One region of the Lactobacillus apis genome, then DNA from elsewhere that is predicted to be linked to it. Evidence: predicted binding sites of a transcription regulator. Region 1 holds the regulator's gene; the other holds the start of a gene.
What was found. Region 1 encodes Rex, which represses fermentation and respiration genes when NADH is low (regulators of the CRP and FNR family bind a similar motif). Its sites were predicted from a motif close to TTGTGAANTANTTCACAA; they were not measured.
Positions count from the first base shown of each region.

Region 2: a site for Rex is predicted at 2,983-3,000, ahead of DKL56_RS07010 (FAD-binding protein). Genes of this name have one in related genera too.

Region 1 covers NZ_CP029476.1:1,144,488-1,148,930, forward strand. The annotation lists gene groL (chaperonin GroEL) at 1-1,246, opposite strand, end outside; gene groES (co-chaperone GroES) at 1,264-1,548, opposite strand; gene DKL56_RS05520 (redox-sensing transcriptional repressor Rex) at 1,729-2,370, opposite strand; gene DKL56_RS05525 (ABC-F family ATP-binding cassette domain-containing protein) at 2,670-4,443, shown strand, end outside.
Region 2 covers NZ_CP029476.1:1,473,488-1,477,930, forward strand. The annotation lists gene DKL56_RS07005 (LysR family transcriptional regulator) at 38-949, opposite strand; gene DKL56_RS07010 (FAD-binding protein) at 1,046-2,854, opposite strand; gene DKL56_RS07015 (asparaginase) at 3,133-4,101, opposite strand; gene DKL56_RS07020 (carboxymuconolactone decarboxylase family protein) at 4,212-4,443, opposite strand, start outside.

The sequences.
Region 1 (4,443 bases):
CAGTACCACCACCTGCTACGTAACCTTCGTCAACAGCAGCACGAGTTGAGTTCAATGCATCTTCAATACGGTATCTACGTTCTTTCAATTCAGTTTCAGTTGCAGCACCGACATGAATAACAGCTACACCACCAGTTAGCTTAGCAAGACGTTCTTGTAACTTCTTCTTGTCAAAGTCTGAAGTAGTATCAGCAATTTGCTTTCTGATTGAATCTTCACGTTCTTTGATAGCATCTTCTGAACCAGCACCATCAACAATAGTAGTTGAGTCCTTAGTTACAGTGATACGACGTGCTTGACCTAATTGAGCAATTGTAGTGTCTTTTAATTCAAGACCAAGGTCTTCGGTAATTACTGTACCACCAGTAAGAGCAGCAATATCTTGTAATTGTTCCTTACGACGGTCACCAAAACCAGGAGCCTTAACGGCTACAACATTGAAAGTACCACGAATCTTGTTCAATACTAAAGTTGGAAGAGCTTCACCAGAAACGTCATCAGCAATAATCAATAATGATTTACCTTGTTGAACGATTTCTTGCAACAAAGGTAGGATATCTTGAATGTTAGAAATCTTCTTGTCAGTGATCAAAACGTAAGGATTGTCTAAGTCAGCTTCCATTTTGTCGTTGTCAGTTACCATATATTGTGATAAGTAACCACGGTCAAATTGCATACCTTCAACAACAGATAATTCAGTTTCGATACCACGTGAATCTTCAATGGTAATAACACCGTCATTACCAACTTTTTCCATTGCGTCAGCAATTAAATCACCAACTTCTTTTGAAGCTGAAGAAACTGAAGCAACTTGAGCGATTTGATCTTTTGAAGAAACTGTGTGGCTGATCTTGTGTAATTCATCAACAACTGCGTTAGTTGCTTTTTCAATACCACGACGAACACCTACAGGGTTAGCACCGGCAGTAACGTTCTTCATTCCTTCACGAATAATTGCTTGAGTTAAAACAACTGCAGTAGTAGTACCATCACCGGCAATATCGTTAGTCTTTTGTGCTGCTTCAGCTACTAACTTAGCACCCATGTTTTCGTAGTGATCTTTTAATTCAATTGACTTAGCAATTGTTACTCCATCGTTAGTAATCTCTGGGTTACCGTATGATTGTTCCAAAACAACATTTCTACCCTTAGGACCGATAGTTGCTTTAACAGTATCAGCTAATTTATCAACACCCTTTAATAGGGAACGTCTTGCTTTTTCTGAAAATTTAATGTCTTTTGCCATAATATCCGCTCCTTAGATTACTTAACAATTGCTAAAATATCTTTTTCATGAAGGACTAAGAATTTTTCGCCTTCGTATTCAACATTAGTGCCAGAATACTTGTCGTAAAGAACAACGTCGCCCTTATTGACAGACATTGGAATCTTGTCGCCGTTGTCAGCATAACTGCCTTCACCAACTGCAACAACTTCACCTTCTGTTGGCTTTTCTTTTGCATTTGAAGCAAGGACGATTCCGCCTACAGTTTTTTCTTCTTCTTCTTTAACTTTTACGATCACGCGATCACCAATTGGTTGTAACACGTTTGTCCCTCCTATTGTTTAATTTCTTTTTTAATTACTTGCCGGTTAGCACTCCTATTACCCAAGTGCTAACTTACAAATATGATAATAACCCCTTTTCCAAAAAAAAGCAAGAAAAATTAGCACTTTTTTCATCAAAGTGCTAATTCACTTAAAACGTTGATATTATTAGGTTTATTACTAGCTATTCTTACCCTTATCCGAGTCAAGGAAGTAAATCAATGTCTGTAATTCAGTTGCTAAGTCCACATTCTGAATTCTTACACCAGTTGGAGCAGATAAGCGAATAGGGGTAAAGTTCATGATGCCCTTAATGCCTGCTTCGACCATATCATCCGCAGTTCTTTGGGCAGAATCAGATGGGACCGTCAAAATGGCAATAGTAATTTGCTGATCACTTAATTGTTTCTTCAACTCGCTCATTTCGTAAACTGGCACACCGCTTAAAATTTTACCAGTAATCTTAGGGTCAATATCAAAGGCACAGGAAATACGGATATTGTTACTCCGCTTAAAATTATAGTTAAGAAGCGCATGTCCCAAATTACCAACACCGACTAAGGCAACATTAGTTAGAGTATCCTGATTAAGAATCTTTTTGAAAAAAGTAAGCAGACTCTTTACATCATATCCATAGCCACGCTTACCCAAAGCACCAAAATATGAAAAGTCACGTCTAATTGAAGCACTATCTACTTGAACAGCTTCTGACAATTCAGTCGACGAAACTTTTTCCTTACCTGCCTCATTTAAAATAATTAAATAGCGATAATATAACGGTAATCTTTTCGCAGTCGCAGTCGGTATTTTGATTTTTTCCATTCTAAAAGCCTCCAACTTATTTTGCCTAAGAGTTATTTGTGAATTAGCTCATCAATTAGTATTATTTTACCTATAAATTGATAGCATTTGCAAATGTTTTTTTCACAATCTTGAATTAATAAAAAAGGGGCTAATTTCAGTTTTTCCAAAAAAATTTTGACTTAGTGAAAACTTATTTGTACATCCCTTAACAAATTGATAATTACCAAATCTTCACTAACTTTGTTTTTTCCTCCCTTCAATAATCCGTCCACTATCGCACTGCAGTGTATGCTAAAATAGTTTTTAGGTGAAAAATTATGATAATTGCACAAGGACACAACTTAGAGAAACAATTTGGCGCTACTACACTATTTAAGAACGTCAATTTTTCAATTGATTCAAATGCACGAATTGGTCTAGTGGGACCAAATGGGGTTGGTAAGACTACCCTATTAAAAATTATGACCGGTGAAGAAGAAGCTACACATGGCGAATTCACGATTAATAAAGACATCGACGTTGGTTATATTGCACAGGAAAATGGTTTAAACGAAGAAAACAACATTTGGGATGAAATGTTAACTGTTTTTGCTACGCTAATTCAAATGAGCCAGAATATTCAAACTCTGCAGGAAAAAATTGCCGCTCATCCTGAGGATAAGCAGCTGCTAAAACAGTATGACCAACTTCAATTTAACTTTGAGCAACAAGGTGGTTACACTTATCAATCTGATATTAAGAGTATTCTAAATGGTTTTAATTTTCCTGAATCAACATGGACAAAAACAATTGGTAGTCTTTCTGGTGGTGAAAAAACTAGATTGGCTTTCGTTAAACTGTTGTTACGTAAGCCACCACTACTTTTGCTCGATGAGCCTACCAACTATCTTGATTTAGATACTTTGGACTGGTTAGAAACCTATCTAAAGAGCTATTCTGGTGCTATCTTGGTTGTTTCCCACGACCAGTACTTTTTAGATCATTTGGCTAACCAAATTTTTGAATTGCAATTCGGTAAGCTAACTGTTTTTAAGGGAAACTACTCTAACTATGTTGCTGAGCGTGAGTTACGCAACATGCAGCAAGAAGAGGCTTACGAGCGGCAACAAGAAAAAATTAAAAAGGATGAGGAATTCATTCAAAAGAATATTGCCAGAGCTAAAACCACTAAGCGTGCCCAAAGTCGACGTAAGCAACTAGAAAAAATGGAACGGATCACTCCACCTAAACATAAAAACAAGGTTCAAATTAACTTTAGAAGTGAACGCCCTTCCGGAAAAGAAGTATTAATTTTACGTGACTTAACCATTGGTTATCCAACCAAAACCATGGTCGAAGATATTTCCTTGCAAGTTAACAAGGGCGATCGTGTTGCAGTAATTGGCCCTAACGGAATTGGTAAATCTACCCTACTTAAAACTGTCATGAAGGAATTAAAGCCAAAGGGTGGTTCGATCAAGTATGGTGCCTCTCTTGACATCGGTTATTATGATCAAGAATTACAACTGCTTGATCCGACCAAAACAGTGCTTGATACAATTTGGGATCGCCATAAAACGATGCCCGAGCGGGATGTACGTTCAATTCTAGCAAGTTTTCTTTTTACGGCTAAAGACATTGATAAGACAGTCGGGCAACTATCAGGTGGACAGAAAGCCAGGCTGACTCTGACAGTCTTATCCCTTGAGCATAACAACTTTTTGCTAATGGATGAGCCTACTAACCACTTAGACTTAGAAGCTAAAGAAGTACTTGAACAAGCCTTACAAAAGTTTGATGGCACTTTACTGTTCGTTTCACACGACCGCTACTTTATCAATCAACTATCAAACAAAATTGTTGAAGTTAAAGACCAGCATGCCAAAGTTTATGAGGGTGATTACACATATTACCTTAACGAAAAAGCTAAAACGACAGATACTGCGGTTGAAGCTCCTGTTAAGCAAAATGAAACAGAAATGGAAAATCCTTCTGATGAATCAGCCAACAAGCTTTCTTATCAAGAACAAAAGCAGCGCGATTCACAAAAACGGAAGTTGCAACGTGAAGTAGAAGCTGCTGAAGCAAAAATCGACCAACTTGAAAAACAGC
Region 2 (4,443 bases), 330 kb from region 1:
AAATACAAGTGCTTTTCATTATTTTTATATTTGTGAGTTACTTATTTATATTTACTTGTGAATACTCTTTAACTGCACTCTCCAATGTCTTTAGTACTTCTTCCAAAACTGATTTATTTGAAAAAGAGTCCATATACGCAATTCCATAAGGAGAAATATCGTGATAATCAATCGGAACATAAGTAATACCCTCAGATTGTGAATCAGCAATGAAGTTCGGCAAAATGCCGTAACCCCAGCCTCCACGCACATAGATATCCATCGCGAGAAAGTCTTGGACAAATTTAATATGCTCCATTCCCAAACTATTAATTAGGGTAGTTTGAAAGTTCATTTGAACATTCAATGAGCTGTTAGGATCTAGCAGAAAAATATTTTTGTCCTTTAAATCAGCTATTGTAACTAGCTTTTTTTGAGCAAGTTCAGAATCTTGTGGGCATGCAATAACCACTTTTCCCATAATCAGTGGCTCAAACAAAACGTCATCAACAATATCAACGTCGTCACGTGCAATCGCACAAATATCAACGTGATGGTTTAATAATTCGCCAATCGAATTATTAAGGACAAAGACAAATTGGACATTAATATTGCTACCAGATTCACGAAGCTTGCGCAAAAAGATTGGTAAAATTTTTTGCTCTAAAGGTGTATCGCAAACTCCGATTCGCAGCAACGTTTCTGGATCATTTTTCTTACTTTGCAAATACGCTACCGTATAATCCATATCATCAACAACATTGCGTGCAACACGGTAAAAATACTTACCAGCGTTGGTCAATGAAATACGATGATGTGCACGATTAATTAACGTCACACCAATTGTATCCTCAAGATCCTTGATATTTTTTGAGACCGCAGATTGAGAAAAATTGAGTCGCTCTGCAGCAATTGTAAAGCTTGAATTATCCACTGCTTTAATAAAACAGCGCAATTGAGTAAAGTTCATTTTCCTGTCCATTCAATTAATATAAGTTATTGGAGTGGTATTAAAGTAATTGTACAGAAAAAGGCCATCCTAACAAATGGCCTTTTCATTTTTGAATTATTTATCGATTTTACTTAATGCGTCATTAACCGCATCTTTTAGTCCGCGGCTTGTGCTTGAAGCACCAGAAACTGCATCAACATCAACTTTATTTTGCTTAACCATTTCTTCAGGTAATGTCTTGACTGCCTTTAAGCCGTAGTCTTCGGATTCTGCTTGTTTCAGGACCTCAATCTTCTTCAAGTTCTTGTCCTTGTCTGCAGTAACACGAACGACGATTTCGCCGCCCATACCGCCATTGGTTCTACCAATGTATTGATCTTTGCCAGTTTCAAAAGTTTCATGGTTAAGGTCAGAAGTTAAGTGAACATCATGACTAGAAGCACCAGTTGCTGCATCAACAGTAACATCGTCTTTAGCCTTAGCAGCATTTTCACCGGCAATCTTACCCCAAATCAAGCATTCAGCAATGTTGTTACCACCTTGATATTGATTTGCACAAATACCACCAAATTCACCAGCTGAATATAGATGTGGAATTGGTTGACCCTTAGTATCCAAAATTTCAGCTTGAGCATTTCTTCTTGCACCACCTTGGGTGTTAAGCATTGTCTGCTCCATTTGAATAGCATAAATTGGGCCATCAGCAAACACACGCATGGTCTTTGGATCACGACGGAACTCAGGATCATCACCAGTTTGAGCAGCTTTGTTGAAGCGTTCCAATGAATCTTTTAAAATAGCAGGATCTACCTTAATCTTATCTGCTAGTTCTTCTACAGAGTCGGCCTTAACTACATTTTCCTTGTATACTGGATAACTACCAATAATTGGGTCTGCATCCAATTCTGCCTTTTTAGCCTCATCAAAAATTAAGTAAGGGTGTTCCTGATTAATTGGCACTTTCCATTGACCGTGATTCTTAATGTGACCATGACGGTTTTCTTCAGCTTCATCGAAGTATCTTGTACCATCATCACCAATAACAAATGAACTACCATGAGCAACAGCAATATTTTGTGCACCAAGCATCAAACGACCACGTTCACCCTTTGGTACTGCAAAAGCCATTCCGTGAAGTAAGCCAAGTGATTCAAAGTTGTGCATGTGCCAGAAGTCTGCACCAACTTGTTCAGCCATCTTAATACCGTCACCTTTGTTATAAAGAGTACCTAAAGGTGCTAATCTCTTAGCGCCAAGATAATCTTCAACCATGGTTTGGTTATTTTCAAAACCACCGGTTGTCATTACCACACCATTTTTAGCTTGAACCTTAAGCAGTTTACCTTCGCGTTCAATCAAAACTCCCTCAATCCTACGAGTCTCAGGGTCTTGAATCAGTTCCTTGGCAGGTGTGCTGTACATAACATCAATGTTATCCTTACGTTCAACTACTTTTGCTCTTAGGATTTTCCATAAAGCTGCGTCAAACCAAGATTCGCGAACAGTTGTGAAATCATAGGATTCTGATCCTTCAAATTCAGGAAATTCTTCGTAAGCATGATGCAAACGTTCAGGTGCGTATTGCTTTGCGCTACATGGTTTTACACCTAAATATTTTGTGACATAGTTTGGTGTGTTAACCATCCCTTTAACGTAAGTATCAATCATCTCTTCATCAAGTGACATTGGTGCAGTCAAGTTCTTGTAGTACTTCTTTAACTCATCAAAATCATTACCAGTTCCGATTAATTGGGCTGAATAACGTGTGTTGCCTCCTTCATGACCTTCTGGTGCTGCATCAACAAGCAGTACTTTTGAGCCACTATCAGCTGCAAAGCGAGCAGCAGTTGCACCAGCACCACCAAAGCCTAATACAACAACATCGTAATTAGCATCCCATTTAGTATCTTTTTGATAAATCATGATTCTGTCCTTCTTCTTTTTTGTAATCACTTTCATTAATAAGTTAATTTTATCACTAATATTACTTTTGGAATGATTTATTTTAAAAAATTGTCCTACTTATTTAAACAAAAAACCACTTTTGTCATTTGTTCCATAAATCACATAAGCGCTTACATCAAAGATTTTGTCATAAATTGTATTTATATTTTTCAATTTATAACTATGCAAAAAAGAAGGAAGTTATCTTCCTTCTTTTTACCAAGATATTTTTATATTCATCTAAGCGAAACTCAATGTTAGTTATTGAGATATTTCTTTAATTCCTCACCCTTAAGTCCAGCGCTAAGACCAACTAGCAGTTTGATTCTAGCTTTTGGTCCGGTTAATCCACGACAGAAAATGATACCCATTTTAGCAAGGTTAACGCCGCCGCCCTCGTAGTCGTAAACTGGTTCAGCAATTCCGTTGAAACAACGTGATACCAGGACTAGTGGGATATTGTGGTCAAGTAAAGACTGCAACTCAGGTAAAGTCTCTGGTGGCATATTTCCGGCACCCAAAGCTTCAATCACAATACCATTAGTTTCAGGTTTGTTTAATGCGTGGAGTAGCTCGGTACCCATTCCAGCATATGCTTTAACCAAATAAACATTTGAGACAACATGATCAATTGGTTCATGCGCTTGTGGTTTAATCGTTTGAACATAATTAACATGCCCTTCGGAAACAATTCCAATTGGACCAAAAGTTGGTGTCCGGAAAGTCGCAACATTGGTGGTGTGGGTTTTGGTCACATAGCGGGCCGAATGAATCTCATCGTTCATTACCACTACTACACCTTTACCCACAGATTCAGGTGAACTGGCAACTGTAATCGCAGTTCTAAAGTTATATAAACCGTCGCTACCCACTTCATTAGACGAGCGCATTGCACCAGTTACCACAACTGGCATTTTACTTGAAATAGTTAAATCTAAAAAGATTGCTGTTTCTTCAAGCGTATCGGTACCATGAGTAACAACTGCGCCAAAAAAGCCTTCAGCTTCAGCACGACGAATTCGTAAAGAAAGTTCAAGCATTCTTTGAGGTGTCATATGCGGTGACGGTACATTAAAAATTTCTTCCGTTACTAATTCAACTTCGCCTTTATTCTCTAGCTGAATGGCAGTAAGTGGATTTTGGTCATTCGGTTTAATATTACCATCTGCATCTTCAGACATTGAAATAGTCCCACCAGTATGCAAAATCAGAATTTTCTTTGTCATATTCGTCTCTCCTAGCTATAAGCGGTTAAGCCAATTCTAACATTTATACAGCTCGGATTGAAATGATTAAAACGGAATTTTTGCGCCTTATTTTAGAGACTTTTTTATAATTATTCGCTGTAAACTTCTTTAGCTAAATCAAAGGCAGTCCATGCATTGGGCCAGCCACAATAAAAGGCTAAATGAGTAATTAGTTCTACCATTTCTTCTTTGGTGACACCATTAGTTTTTGCAATACCCATATGCGATTTTAATTGTGGATATGCTCCTTTTGACATCAAAGCAGCACAAGTAATCAAGCTACGATCACGTGCTGGCAACTGCTTTTCACGAGACCAAACT